DNA from 3 places in the Bradyrhizobium cosmicum genome. Region 1 is predicted to be linked to each of the others. Evidence: predicted binding sites of a transcription regulator. Region 1 holds the regulator's gene; each other region holds the start of a gene.
The links. The regulator LexA, encoded in region 1, represses DNA repair genes until DNA is damaged. The targets are predictions, from matches to a motif close to TGTTCNNNNTGTGTTCNG.

Region 1 (4,737 bases):
TCGGCATCTCGGATGCGCAGTTCCTCGAGGGCTGGAACGCGATCTTCGCCGGCGAGATGCCTGACATCGCCGAGCTGTTGCCGCGCGCGGCGAAGCAGTTGCCGCTCTACGCCTTCTCCAATACCAACCGGCCGCATGTGGACTATTTCTCGAAAGAGTATGCCGGCCTGCTCGACCATTTCCGCGAAGTGTACCTGTCGTCCAGTATCGGCCTGCGCAAGCCGGATGCGGAGGCCTTCGACCATGTCGTGGCGGCAATGGGCGTGCCGGCGAGCCGGATCGTGTTCTTCGACGATCTCGCCGAGAACATCGAGGGAGCCAGGGCATGCGGCCTGACCGCCGTACACGTCACCTCGGCGACGGATGTCGGCAACGCACTGAGGGCGCTCGGGATCTGACGCAGAAGCAAACGGCCAATTCCCCGAACAATTTCAGCTGGCAATGCGGAACCAAAACCCTCTGTGCAATTTTATACGCAGATCCCGGAACGAATGCCCGCTCGCGGACTCATGAGTCTGTTGGGAATTTGGGATCGGACTTATCATCGTGCTGGGCAAAACCTACCTCACCAAGCAGGCCTCCCTGTTGATGAAATTCGCCAGAACCACCTCGGACTCTGACCTCTCCGCAAAACTGATCAGCAAGGCCGCCGACCTGAAAGCCCAGGCCGACCCGATGCCCGACAGGGACCAGGGCGCCGCCGCGCCGGATGTCAGTCCGCGCAGGCAGCCGGGGACGTGATCGACACTGGCCGTGGCACTCGCCCTTCTCGTGCGTGCGATTCTCGTATTTGCCATCGCCACGCTGGTGCCGCTCTGTCTCGCCTCTCGGATCATGCAGCGGCGGAGCTGACGTCTATCCTTCGTTGACGTTCCCCTTCGCCCGCAAGTCAGACGGCGCAGGATAAGTCATCCTGCGCCATCGCTGTTTTGCCTCCGCGCCTGCACTCAGCTAGAACTCTCGCCGCCGATTTGCAGAACGTGCTCGCAGGAGTCTGACCCGTGGCCTTGATGCCGGTTTCCGATGCGCTTGCGTCCGTGCTGGCGGGTGCAGAGCCTCTGGCCGAGGAAGCGGTCGCCCTCGGCCAGGCCTTTCACCGTGTGCTCGCGCGCGATATCGCCGCGCTGCGGACGCAGCCGCCGCAGGCAATGTCGGCGATGGACGGCTATGCGGTGCGCGCGGCCGATGCGGCGAAGATCGATTCCCAACTGAAAGTGATCGGCGAGGTCGCGGCGGGCCGGCCGTTTGCGGGAACGGTCAGCGCCGGCGAAGCGGTGCGGATCTTCACCGGGGGCGTCGTTCCTGATGGTGCCGACGCCGTCGTGATCCAGGAGGATACGGTTGCCGAGGGCAAGCGCGTCACGATCAGGGAAGCCGCCGTGACCGGGCGTCACATCCGTCCCGCCGGCGTCGACTTCTCGGAAGGAGACGTGCTGTTGCGCAAGGGGGCCCGCCTCACCGAGCGCGACCTCGCGCTCGCCGCCGGCATGAATCACCCGCATTTGCCCGTCCGCCGCCGTCCGAAGGTCGCCATCCTCGCCACCGGCGACGAGCTGGTGATGCCGGGCAGCGCGCCGGGTCCCGGCCAGATCGTCTATTCCAACGGCTACGCCCTGCATGCGCTCGCCCGCAGCGAAGGCGCCGACACAATCGACCTCGGTATTGCCGCCGACACGCTTGCAGCGACCACCGCCGGCATCCGGCGCGCCCGCGAGAGTGGCGCCGATATCCTGATCACGACCGGCGGCGCCTCGGTCGGCGACCATGATCTGGTCCAGCAGGCGCTGCGGGACGAAGGCGTCTCGATGGCGTTCTGGAAGATCGCTATGCGGCCGGGCAAGCCGATGATGAACGGCCGGCTCGGGGCGATGCGCGTGATCGGCCTGCCCGGCAACCCCGTGTCATCCTACGTGTGCGGCTTCCTGTTCATGGTACCGCTGATTCGTGCGCTGTCGGGCCGCTCGGTGATTCATCACCGCCGCGAGCGCGCGGTGCTCGGCCGCGACGTCCGCGCCAATGACCAGCGCGAGGATTATCTGCGCGCACGCCTCGAGCTGCGTGATGACGGCACGCTCGCTGCCATTCCCGTCGATGACCAGGATTCCTCGCTGCTTTCGAATCTCGCTGCAGCACAGGCACTTCTCGTGCGCGCGCCGTTCGCGCCGAAGGCCGAATCCGGCGCGCCCTGCGAGGTGTTGCGACTGCCCGTCTGACCGCCTCGTTCGCATGCGTTCCGCGAACTCTGCGGCGTTCACGGTAAATTAAGCAGTTGCGGAACATGTATCGAACATATAGTGTCCGTTCATGATTTGTTTCGAGCATGTAGCGGCTTACTGCTGAATTCAGCGTCTCGGAATCGGACGACATCAACCGGGGGATTTTGGTCGAGATGTTAACGCGCAAACAATACGAGCTTCTGCGATTCATCAGCGAACGGCTGAAGGAAAGCGGCGTGCCGCCCTCCTTCGACGAGATGAAGGACGCGCTCGATCTGCGCTCGAAATCGGGCATCCATCGCTTGATCACCGCGCTCGAGGAGCGCGGCTTCATCCGCCGGCTGCCGAACCGCGCCCGCGCCATCGAGGTGATCAAGCTTCCCGAGCTTCAGGCCGCCGCCGGCAGCCGCCGCGGCTTCACGCCGAGCGTCATCGAGGGCAATCTCGGCAAGGTACGCACCACCTCCAGCCCGCCCGCCGACGAGGGCGAGCGTCCCGTCGCGGTACCGGTCATGGGCCGGATCGCCGCCGGTACGCCGATAGAGGCGTTGCAGACCCGCAGCCACACCATCAGTGTACCGCCTGACATGCTCGGCTCGGGCGAGCATTACGCGCTGGAAGTGCGCGGCGATTCTATGGTCGAGGCCGGCATCCTCGACGGCGACATGGCGCTGATCCAGCGCAACGAGAGCGCCGACACCGGCGATATCGTCGTGGCATTGATTGACGACGAGGAAGCGACGCTCAAGCGCTTCCGCCGCCGCGGCGCCTCGATCGCTCTCGAGCCCGCCAATGCGGCCTATGAAGTGCGCATCCTGCCGCCCAACCGGGTGAAGATCCAGGGCAAGCTGATCGGGCTTTACCGGAAATACTAGACCCGTCCGCGATCAGCGATCGCGGTCAACGACTGGAGCGGACGATTGTCCGCTCCCGCTGGATAGTCCTTCTGGTTTCGCGCAGATTATCCGCCCCCTCCTCCGGCGCTACATCCTCGACACGCCGCACGAAGCACTCATCGCTGTGCGGCCTTGAAGAGTCGAGGAGAAGTCATGCGCAAGATCATCATAAGCGCAGTCACGGCGGCGCTGGTCGCAGCATCAGCGTCGCAGGCCGTTGCCGCACAAGCGCGGCACCACGTCCGCAAGGACAACGCCGTGAGCGAACAAGTCAGAAATGCACGCAACGCGGTGGAGCAGCCGTCGCAGCCGGGCTGGCAGTATTCGGGCTGGTCGGCGCCTGCGGGGCGCTGACACGCGCGGCCGGAATGCACGGCAACAGGCATTGTTCCCAGCGCGGTCGAAAAAGATAATGTGATCGCGGCCTGCGGCGGCGAGCCGCAGATTTGCCTACAACCGGGCAGACGCTTGGTGCTTCCACTCTGATAGAGGCCTCCGCCTCAGAAGAGGCGCGGGCTGCTATCTTGCATGAGGAGCATCCCGATGTGTGACTACAGCCTGCATGCCGTCGCATCGCGTCCCGCGGAAATCGGCGAGACGATCGTCTCGACAACCTTCCGCGGCACCTCGACGCGCGGCTTTGCCTCCGCAGCTGATCCGACCGTTGCGGTCTGCCTGCTGCCGGGAACGGAGCTCGCCTTCGCCGACAACGTCCGCTACGACAATCGCTGGATCTGGACGCGCACCGTAAACTCCCGCGTCGGCAAGTTCGGCAAGATCGATCCACACATTCCCGACCGTCATCATGACGCGATCGAATTCCCCGACGGCAAATACGTGCTGGTGACGCAGCTCGTCGAAGGCCAGCACGCGACCGTGCTGCAACTGCCGGTGACACAGCCCCCTGGCGAGAACAAGCCGCAGTCCAACGCCAACGGCCGACCGACCATCACCCGCCTGCCGATCGGCTAACGCAGCCATCCCCGGCCTTCGAGTCGGGACACGGGATTGAAATCGCCATCGCCGGCCGAGGCCGGCGACACGGATTGGTTTGCGTCTCCAGAACCCGAAACGGCGAAGCCAGCCCACCATCCCTCTCCGCCGCACGAAGTTTGCGCGGTCCTGCCTGAATTTTGAACGTCCGTTCCGCAAGCAAATGGCCGATGCTGTTCCGGTTGGTGTCCCGGCTGGTGTCTTGGCTCTTGGAGGCGGGCACGTTCGATGAAGACCTTCATTCGCGTCGTTGAACTCTGGGTGCCCGACCGGACGCGCATGCGGCTGAAATTCGGCGGCGGCCTCTACAGCGAAGGGCTATCCGCGTTCAAGGCCGCCAGCGAAGATCTGCGTTTCGGGTATGACGAGGGCCTTCCCGGCAAGGCCTGGGCCTGCGGCCATCCCGTGATCCTCACCAAATTCGCGAATTCCTACTTCAAGCGGACGGATCAGGCGCTCGCAGCCGGCCTCACCTGCGGCGTGGCCGTGCCGGTATTCGCCGGCGAATTCCTGCAAGCCGTCATGGTGCTGTTCTGCGGTGACGACGAGGCACATGTCGGCGCAATCGAGCTTTGGCACAACGACGCTCAAATGTCCCACGAGATGGGGCTGGTCGACGGCTATTACGGCGC
Region 2 (4,737 bases), 3.3 Mb from region 1:
GCGCTCTTCCGCTTCCTTCAGCTCCCAATTGCGGTCGATCAGCGCCTCGTTGTGGGCGGCCAGCGTGCGCATCCGCTTGTTGACGAAGCGCAACCGCATGCTCAGCGTGGCGAGGCCGAGGCAGGCGAGCGCGAACAGGAAGCTCGCGCCGATCGCGAACGCATTGGGATCGTAGCCTGACGCCTCGGACCGGCTTCCGGTGACGAATCCATAGGCGCCGCCGAACGTCGCCGAGAAGATCATGAAGGAGCGGATCGCGAAGGCAATTCTGGGATGCTGCCGCCTGAAGCGGCGCATGCGCACCTTGATCCGGAACGTTCGACCCATCGTCACCGACCCCGACTCTTGTCCGAAACCCCACCGCCGCCGGTTGCGACGATGTCTCGCCGACCTTGCAAACAGCTTGAGGCTTTGTTTCCGGCTCCGAACAAGGTTAGCGAGGTGTTAATCCTCGGCGCATGATCCGGACCCGGAGGGCCGCGCCAGCGCAAAGTGTGAAGCGGGTTTCCGAAAGATCATGCTCGAAAATAATCAGAGCGAGGCGGCCTGCAGCGGCAACGGGCGTTGGCCGCCATGGGCGCCGACGATCAGCGCCGCCGCCTCGCGCTGCGAGAACGTCTTCGAGCGCACATAGATGCGGTAATCGGCCGGACCGTCGGTGGAGAGGTAGATGACCGGGCCGCCGTCGACCGGCTGCGCGGCGATGGTGATGAGGCGGTTCGCCGGATGAGCCTCGCAGGAGTCCGTCTCGGATCCGAGACCGTCGTCAACGACCGCGAAATCGGCGTCATCGGCATCGTCCGTGATCCGGACCCGCACCGTGGCGCGCGCCAGATCGTCGGTGAAGGCGACATGGACGCCGGCGGTCCAGAACAGCGAGGTCAGTTCGACCGAGGTATCGCCGACGGCGATGCAGGGATGCGAGACCGATACGATCTCGCTGCGGGCGAACACCGCGGCCGCCAGCAGGGGAACGACCGAGGCCAGGATCTTGATACGCAACATGACGCGCTACTCGCCAGGCCCGGTGTGGAACTCGCACGGGGGAACTTGGGCCTTATGGTTTGCAGAGCGTAAAGGAAACTCGTTACCGCCGGGTTGATGCGCGGAATGATCACGCCATCTGCCGCACATCTTCCGCGAGTGCGCGGTAGGACAGCGCTTCGGCCAGATGCAGCCGGCCGATCTTCTCGGTGCCGTCGAGGTCCGCGAGCGTGCGCGCCACCCGCAGCACGCGGTGATAGCCACGCGCCGACAGCCGCATCGTCTCGGCGGCGTCGCGCAGCAGCTTCTGGCCCTGCGCATCCGGCTTGGCGATCTCCTCCAGCACCGAGCTCGGTGCTTCGGCATTGGTACGGACATGGGGCAGGCCGGCATCGGCGTAACGAGCGAGCTGGATGTCGCGCGCCGCCGCCACGCGCGCGGCGACTTCGGCCGAGCCTTCCGCCGGCGGCGGCAGGATCAGATCGGCCGCGGTCACCGCGGGAACCTCGATGCGCAGGTCGATTCGATCCATCAGCGGGCCGGAGATGCGGGCCTGATAATCGCTGGTGCAGCGGTCGATGCGGCCGCGCTTGCAGCTATAGCCGGGTTCGAACGCATTGCCGCAGCGGCAGGGGTTCATGGCCGCAACCAGCATGAACCGCGCCGGATAGGTCACGCGATGATTGGCGCGGGACACCGAGACCTCGCCGTTCTCCAGCGGCTGGCGCAGCGAGTCCAGCACGCGGGGATCGAACTCCGGCAGCTCGTCGAGGAACAGCACGCCCTGATGCGCGAGCGAGATCTCGCCGGGCTTGGCGCGCATGCCGCCGCCGGTGAGCGCGGCCATGCTGGCGGAATGATGCGGCGAGCGGAACGGCCGTCGCGCCGTCAGCGCGCCGCCCTCGATCTCGCCGGCGACGGAGGCGATCATCGAGACCTCCAGCAATTCGGCCGGCGACAGCGGCGGCAGGATCGAAGGCAGCCGCGCCGCCAGCATCGACTTGCCGGCACCGGGCGCGCCGATCATCAACAGGTGATGTCCGCCGGCGGCTGCGATCTCCAGCGCGCGCTTGGCGCTCTCCTGGCCCTTGATGTCGCGCAGGTCGAGCGTCGAGGCTGCCGCCTCGTGCACCTTCGGCACCGGCCGCGACAGCACCTGCGTGCCTTTGAAGTGGTTGGCGATCTGGATCAGCGACTGTGCAGCGATGATCTGGATGTCCGGGCTCGCCCATGCCGCCTCCGAACCGCACGCGGCCGGGCAGATCAAGCCTTCCTCGCGCACATTGGCGCCGATTGCGGCTGGCAGAACCCCGGCGACGGGCGCGATCGAACCGTCCAGCCCGAGCTCGCCGAGCACCGTGAAGCCCGTCAGCGCATCCGGCGGAATCGCGCCGATCGCGGCCATCAGCCCCAGCGCGATCGGGAGGTCGTAATGGCTGCCCTCCTTGGGCAGGTCGGCCGGCGCGAGATTGACGATGATCCGCCGCGCCGGCAGCGCCAGCCCTGAGGCGATCAGCGCCGAGCGGACCCGCTCGCGCGCTTCCGACACCGCCTTGTCCGGCAGGCCGACGATCGCGAAGGCGGGCAAACCGGGTGCGACCTGCACCTGCACGTCGACCGCGCGGGCCTCGATCCCCTCAAAGGCGACGGTAGAAACCCGCTGAACCATGCCCAAACCAGCCTGCCCTCTTGCACAATTAGGGGTAGCAGAGCTCGGCCCATTCTGCAAGAACAATACGGGAACATTGTTGCTGGCTGGACCTCCCCCTAACAAGTCGTAAACACGACGCGGACACTACGGCTCGAATGCGAGCGGCTCCGGACAGCACATCCCAACGAATATTCGCTACTGCTAGAGCCGCGGGATGGGCCGTGATCTAACGAGTGAACAATCAAGATGCTTGCAAATCGCCGCAGAAGCGAACGACGGGTGTGCACGCGGCTCGCCAAGATTCATTTTGGCGCGGGCTCGCTGCCGCGGGACTGCACGATCACGGATATTTCGGACGGGGGCGTGAAAGTGGTGGCGGAATTCCTGGAGGTGCCGCCGCAGTTCACGATCATCTTCGCGCCGGATTATTCCCGCCAATGCCGCCTGCGCTGGCGCATCGGTTGCGAATTCGGTGCCGAATTCACTGACTAAGGGTGTCGAGAGCTGCGTCCTTAACTGGACTTTAGCGTTAATCGGTAAGCATCCCTGATCAGTTGCCGAGTGATCAGAGTATGTCCAAGCGTTCGCCCCTTGCCTCTCCCCCGGCGAGATTCCTGCTTCCTGGCCTCCTTGTGCTAGCCCTCGGTGGCTGCCAGACCACAGGTATCGAGGACATCACCGGCGCGCTCGGCGGCAAATCGGAAACGGCTGGCAAGGCCGACCCCAAGCCGGACATCAAGCCGGACATGGACGCGCTGCGCGAGCGCTATCGCGCCAAGCCTGGTGATCCCAACGTCGCCCTCGAATACGGCACGGCTCTGCGCACAACGGGCCAGAGCGCCCAGGCCGTCGCGGTGATGGAGCAGGCCGTGCTCAATAATTCGAGCAACAAGGCGCTGCTTGCCGGCTACGGCCGCGCGCTCGCCGACAGCGGCAATTTCCAGCAGGCGTTCGACGTGCTCGGCCGTGCGCATACGCCGGAAGATCCCGACTGGCGCATCCTGTCGGCGCAAGGCGCGGTGCTCGACCAGCTCGGCCGCAACGAAGAGGCGCAGCAATATTATGCGACCGCGCTGAAGATCGTGCCGGACGAGCCGCAGGTCCTGTCCAATCTCGGCCTGTCCTACATGCTGCAAAACAATCTGCCGCGGGCCGAGGAAACGCTGCGTCGCGCGTATGGACGCAACGCGAACGATTCCCGCGTGCGCGCCAATCTGGCGCTGGTGGTGGGCCTGCAAGGCAAGCAGGCCGAGGCCGAGGCCATCGTGAAAGGCGATCTGCCACCGGATCAGGCCGCGGCAAAGGTCACGGCGCTGCGGCAATTGCTGGCGAAGAAGCAGCAGCGGGCGGACAAGTAATCTGCCCTCTCGCTTGCCTCTTGTCTGACGCGTTTTCCTGACGCGAACCGGGATCCACGTCGCTCGAAAACGCTTTTCCTCAGGACGCCTTGCGATGCGGGGCCGAGCCGCGGCCCGTCCTGCCCTTCAGCTTCTTCAGCAGCGGTCCGAACAGCGAGCTCTTCGGCTTCTTGACCTCGCCGCGACCGGCGAGGCGGTTCGCCATGTTCTGAAACAGCAGCGTGGTGCGGTGGCTCTTGGAGACCTCCGCGATCATCTGGCCGTTGTTGGCTGCAGTCGAGAACAGCTTCGAATCGAACGGGATCACCGCCATCGGCTGGCTTTCCATGGTCTTGGCGAACGACTTGACGTCGATCTCCGCGCGCTTGTGCATGCCGACCTGGTTGATGCAATACAGCGGCGGCCGGTCGTTCGGCCGCGCCGCCTTCAGCACGCTCAGCATGTTCTTGGTGTTGCGCAAGTTGGCGAGATCAGGCTCGGCAACGATGACGATATCGTCGGCGTTGACCAGCGCGCGGCGCGTCCAGCCCGACCATTGGTGCGGAACGTCGAGCACGATGCAGGGCGTGGTCATGCGTAGCGTGTCGAAGATCGCATCGAAGGCTTCGGCGCCGAAATCGTAGACGCGGTCCAGAGTGGCAGGCGCAGCGAGCAAGCTGAGGCGCTCGGTGCATTTGGCGAGCAGGCGTTCCATCAGCGCCGTATCGGGGCGATCCTGCGACAGCACCGCATTGGCGATGCCCT
Region 3 (4,737 bases), 110 kb from region 1:
TTCAGTACCTGGCGACCACCGGGCCACCAAAGGTGTAGTTGAGGCGGACGGTGCCCATGTCAACGTCCTGCTTGATATTGTCGATGCGGTCGTTGAAACCGAGGACCGTGAACGAGTTGTTGCGCTTGCCCATGAACAGATGGTCGTATTCGATCGCAACGGACCAGTTCGGCGCGAAGCCGAATTCGAGGCCGGTGCCGACCGCGCCGCCCCAGCGCGTCTCGCTTGCGCTGTCGAGGACCACGCCGACCACCGTGCCGTTGTACTTGGCGTGCGTGACGGCGGCGCCACCCTTCACGTACCAGAGCACGTTGTTCCAGGCATAGCCGACCTGGCCGGTGAACAGGCCGATCGCATCGATCTTGGTCTCGTTGACCAGCGGCGCAAGCACCAGGCTGGTATTCGAGCCCTTCAGGTTGGCCCAGTCGCCCTGGGCCTCGAGGCCGAACACCCAGTTGGTGGACTGCCAGCGATAACCGATCTGGCCACCGACGACGGCGCCGGTTGCATTGTGACAGCCCTCGGCCGTGTCGGGACCCGGAATGCCGGCGATATTGTTGACGTCCCAGCAATTGTGGCTCGAGGCACCACCGGCGTTGGCGCCGATATAGAAGCCGGACCAGTTGTAGATCGAGGCCACCGCGACCGGCGCCTTGGTGTAGGGGCGGGCCGCCAGATCGGCCGCCGATGCGGGAGCCAACGCGCTGAGTGCAAACAGGCTGGCCGAAGCCAACAAAATCTTCTTCATAGCGATTCCCCAGTTCCGTTTCTCTTTGTCGCCTTCCGCACGGCGGAGCAGCGGACCAATGACCCAACTGATGTCGCTCTCTTACACCATTAAAGCCAAAGGTTGTGTTACCGACTCGCCACATCTCGCCGAAAACGTGCGGGGGCGGCCGGCCGATACCGGTACGCGTGGAAAACAAAAAGGCCGGCGCGAGGCCGGCCTTTCGTAACGCGATGACGTTGGAAGCGAAGATCAGTAATTCGCTCAGTACTTCGATCAGTACTTGGCGACCACCGGGCCCCCGAAGTGATAGTTCACGCCGACCTGCACGGTGTGGAGGTTGAGCGTGCCGGTGGGCAGGGCGCCCGAGAAGTAGGTCTCGCCGCCGAGGCTGCGATAGAGGTACTCGCCCTTGACCGACCACTGCGGCGCGAAGAACGCTTCGACGCCGGCACCGACGGTCCAGCCGGAGTGCCACTTGCTGTCCGACGCGGTCACGCCGAGCGCAGACAGAGACAGCTTGTTGTCGATCCAGGCGTAGCCGCCGGTGCCGTAGAACAGGACCTGGTTGACGGCGTAGCCGATGCGGCCACGCACGGTGCCCATCGCATCGGTCTTCGAGGTCAGCGTGGTGGTCACAACGCCGAAGCCGGGGACGGCAACGGGGCCGGTTGCCGAAGCGCTGACATCGGCCCAGGCGCCATCGGCCTCGATGCCGAACACAACGTTGCCGGTCTGCCAGTTATAGCCGGCGGTGCCGCCGACGAAGCCACCCTTCATCTTCGGATCGCCCGAGCCGTTCTCCCAGGCGCCGCCACCGACGATACCGAGATAGAAGCCGGTCCAGTTGTAGACCGAGGCCATCGCCACCGGTGCCTTGGTGTAGGGGCGGGCCGCGAGATCAGCGGCCGAAGCCGGAGCGGCGAGAGCGAACAAACAGGCCGAAGCCAACAAAACCTTCTTCATAATCAACCTAATCCCAGTCCCGGTTTCTGTTTCTGCCTTCCGTGCGTTCGGAAGGATATCGGACGCGTTGGTCCAACTGACGTCGGCTTACACCATTGAAGCCGCAAGTTGTGTCTCTCAAAAGCCACAGCGGTTGCAGAATGTAATGGTTGCTGACGCATTAATCCGGCAGCCAGCGCGCAGCAAAAAGGCCGGCGCGAGGCCGGCCTTTGATCTCCAAGTGATATCAGAAGGATATCAATATCGCGCGGCGACCGGGGCACCCCAGTTGAAGTGATAGTTCACGCCAGCCTTGATGGTGTGGACGGTGTCGGTCCACTCGGAGCGGTTAGCCGGCACTGCGCTGTACTGGATCGAGCTCTTGCCGAAATCGATGTAGTTGTACTCGACCTTGGCCGACCAGTTCGGAGCGAACATGTATTCCGCGCCGGCACCGACCGTCCAACCCCAACGCCAGTCATTCTGGACGAAGGTGGCCGACGGGAACAGGGCGGGATCATAGCGGTGCTGAATGTCGCCGACCGCGGCACCGCCGCTGACGAACCAGAGGGCGGGACCGGTCGAGTAGCCGAGACGGCCCTTGATGTCGCCGAAGCTGCGGATCTTCGTGTAGTAGGTGTCGCCGAACCCGGCATTGATCTCGGCCGAACGGCCGCTGATGTCAGCCCAGTGATAGTCGCCCTCGATGCCGAAGACGACCGGGCCCTGCTGCCAATTGTAGCCGAACACGCCGCCGACGAAGCCGCCGCTGGTGTCATACTTCTGGGTCGCTGCGAAACCCGGTGCATTCGGAGCCAACAAGAAGGTCTCGTCGCTACGGCCCCAGCCGCCGCCGCCCTGCACACCGGCGTAGAAGCCGGTCCAGTTGTAGATCGGGGAAGGCGCGACCATCGGCGCCTTGGTGTAGGGACGCGCGGCCATATCCGCCGCATTCGCGGGAGCCGCCAGGCCCAACGCAACGGTACCCAATGCAACCAGCAAAGTTTTATTCATTACGGTCTCTCCCATGTTTGTCCGCTTCACAAAATTCCCCAAAGCGGACCATCAGGCGCGATGCCCATACGATCTAATTCCGAGGCAAAGCTAGCCCGATTTGGCGCCAGAGTCCGTCTCCGAAATACCACAGTCGCGAACGAACGAAATGGAACTAAGTAAATGAATGTTAAGTGATTTTTCGTGTGATCGGGAACCCAAAAAAGTTCCATCCGGTTCCGTCGCCACAGTCCAGATTAAGTTCCACTCTGCCCATTGATTCGGCATAGCTCACCGCAGCCCCGCTCAAGAACAAATCTGGAACAAGCCCGTCGTCGATGCTATATGTGGGGATAACCTGAGGGGTGACGGACTGATCCGGCCTCGCAAGCGTATAGGTTCGCCTCAACAGGGTGGCAGAGGACCGTTTCGCGCGGACCCCGCCTTTGGAAATTCAGTGGCATTCGGAGTGGAGAGCGGCATGGCGGGAAGCGTCAACAAGGTCATTCTGGTTGGAAATCTCGGCAAGGATCCTGAAATCCGCCGTACCCAGGACGGGCGGCCGATTGCGAATCTGAGCATCGCGACCTCCGAGACCTGGCGTGACAAGAACAGCGGCGAGCGCAAGGAAAAGACCGAGTGGCACCGCGTCGTGATCTTCAACGAAGGGCTCTGCAAGGTCGCCGAGCAGTACTTGAAGAAGGGCGCCAAGGTTTACATCGAAGGTGCGCTCCAGACCCGCAAATGGACCGACCAGGCGGGCGTCGAGAAGTACTCCACCGAGGTTGTGCTCCAGGGCTTCAACTCGACCCTGACGATGCTCGACGGCCGCAGCGGCGGTGGAGGCGGCAGCTTTGGCGATGAGCCGGGCGGCGATTTCGGCTCCTCCGGTCCGGTCAGCAGCGCGCCGCGCCGTGCGGTTGCCGCCGGCGGTGGCGGGGGGCGCAACAGCGACATGGACGACGACATCCCGTTCTGAGAATGGCGGTCGCAAGACGAGGGCGCGCCGGCGGGATCGGCGGCGCTTCCCGTCTCGTCTGAGCAAATCTCACTAATCGGCAGGAAGGGCTCGGGATTTCCGGGCCCGCTTCATGTTTGAGGTCAGCTTGGATCGCCAATCGGCAGACAGGCTGACGGGGTGGGCTCGCCGCGCGACTTGCCCGGCGGTGCGGGCGGCTTCGGAAGGCCGATTTCAGGTTCGTCCAGGGCGTTGCTTGTGAGGCCTTAAGTCGTTGGAAAAATAAGCGGAAAAAGCGCTTCCCTTAGCCCCCGCGAGGGTGGTTATCAGGGGGCCGATGCGCTATATGATTCCCAGATAAAACCTCACCGGATTCCCCCTTGGCTGACGACGACGACAAGCCCGGCGACCAGCCGGCGCAACCCTCGGATATTCGACCCGTCTCCATCTTCGAGGAGATGAAGAAGTCGTATCTCGACTACGCCATGAGCGTGATCGTGGCGCGGGCACTGCCCGATGCCCGCGACGGCCTGAAGCCGGTGCACCGGCGCATCCTGTACTCGATGCACGAGCAGGGCCACACGCCCGACAAGAAATACGTCAAATCCGCCCGCGTGGTCGGTGACGTCATCGGTAAGTATCACCCGCACGGCGACCAGTCGATCTACGACGCCATGGTCCGCATGGCGCAGGACTTCTCGATGCGGGTGCCGCTGATCGACGGTCAGGGCAATTTCGGCTCGGTCGACGGCGATCCCCCGGCCGCCTATCGTTACACCGAGGCGCGGCTGACCAAGTCGGCGCTGGCCCTGCTGGCCGATATCGACAAGGACACCGTCGACTTCCAGCCGAACTACGACAACAACGAGACCGAGCCGTCGGTTCTTCCGGCCAAGTTCCCGAACCTCCTGGTCAACGGCGCGGGCGGCATCGCGGTCGGCATGGCCACGAACATTCCGCCGCACAATCTCGGCGAAGTCATCGACGCCTGCGTGGCGCTGATCGACAATCCCGCGCTCACCGTCGACGAACTCATCAACATCGTACCCGGACCGGATTTTCCGACCGGCGGCGTCATTCTCGGGCGCGCGGGCATCCGCGCCGCCTATCACCT

Region 2: the regulator LexA is predicted to act here: its motif matches at 2,712-2,729, upstream of FNV92_RS00875 (YifB family Mg chelatase-like AAA ATPase).
Region 3: the regulator LexA is predicted to act here: its motif matches at 2,974-2,991, upstream of FNV92_RS17325 (single-stranded DNA-binding protein).

Annotation. Positions count from the first base shown of each region.
Region 1 is NZ_CP041656.2:3,484,551-3,489,287, reverse strand. Features, by position in the region: gene FNV92_RS16810 (HAD family hydrolase) at 1-398, shown strand, start outside; gene FNV92_RS16805 (hypothetical protein) at 547-741, shown strand; gene FNV92_RS16800 (molybdopterin molybdotransferase MoeA) at 1,002-2,213, shown strand; gene lexA (transcriptional repressor LexA) at 2,390-3,091, shown strand; gene FNV92_RS16790 (hypothetical protein) at 3,266-3,466, shown strand; gene FNV92_RS16785 (hypothetical protein) at 3,656-4,084, shown strand; gene FNV92_RS16780 (GAF domain-containing protein) at 4,334-4,737, shown strand, end outside.
Region 2 is NZ_CP041656.2:188,128-192,864, reverse strand. Features, by position in the region: gene FNV92_RS00885 (response regulator) at 1-327, opposite strand, end outside; gene FNV92_RS00880 (hypothetical protein) at 532-1,005, opposite strand; gene FNV92_RS00875 (YifB family Mg chelatase-like AAA ATPase) at 1,115-2,653, opposite strand; gene FNV92_RS00870 (PilZ domain-containing protein) at 2,882-3,127, shown strand; gene FNV92_RS00865 (tetratricopeptide repeat protein) at 3,208-3,993, shown strand; gene FNV92_RS00860 (AAA family ATPase) at 4,073-4,737, opposite strand, start outside.
Region 3 is NZ_CP041656.2:3,593,874-3,598,610, forward strand. Features, by position in the region: gene FNV92_RS17305 (outer membrane protein) at 2-748, opposite strand; gene FNV92_RS17310 (hypothetical protein) at 807-956, shown strand; gene FNV92_RS17315 (outer membrane protein) at 1,004-1,693, opposite strand; gene FNV92_RS17320 (outer membrane protein) at 1,931-2,686, opposite strand; gene FNV92_RS17325 (single-stranded DNA-binding protein) at 3,147-3,644, shown strand; gene gyrA (DNA gyrase subunit A) at 4,004-4,737, shown strand, end outside.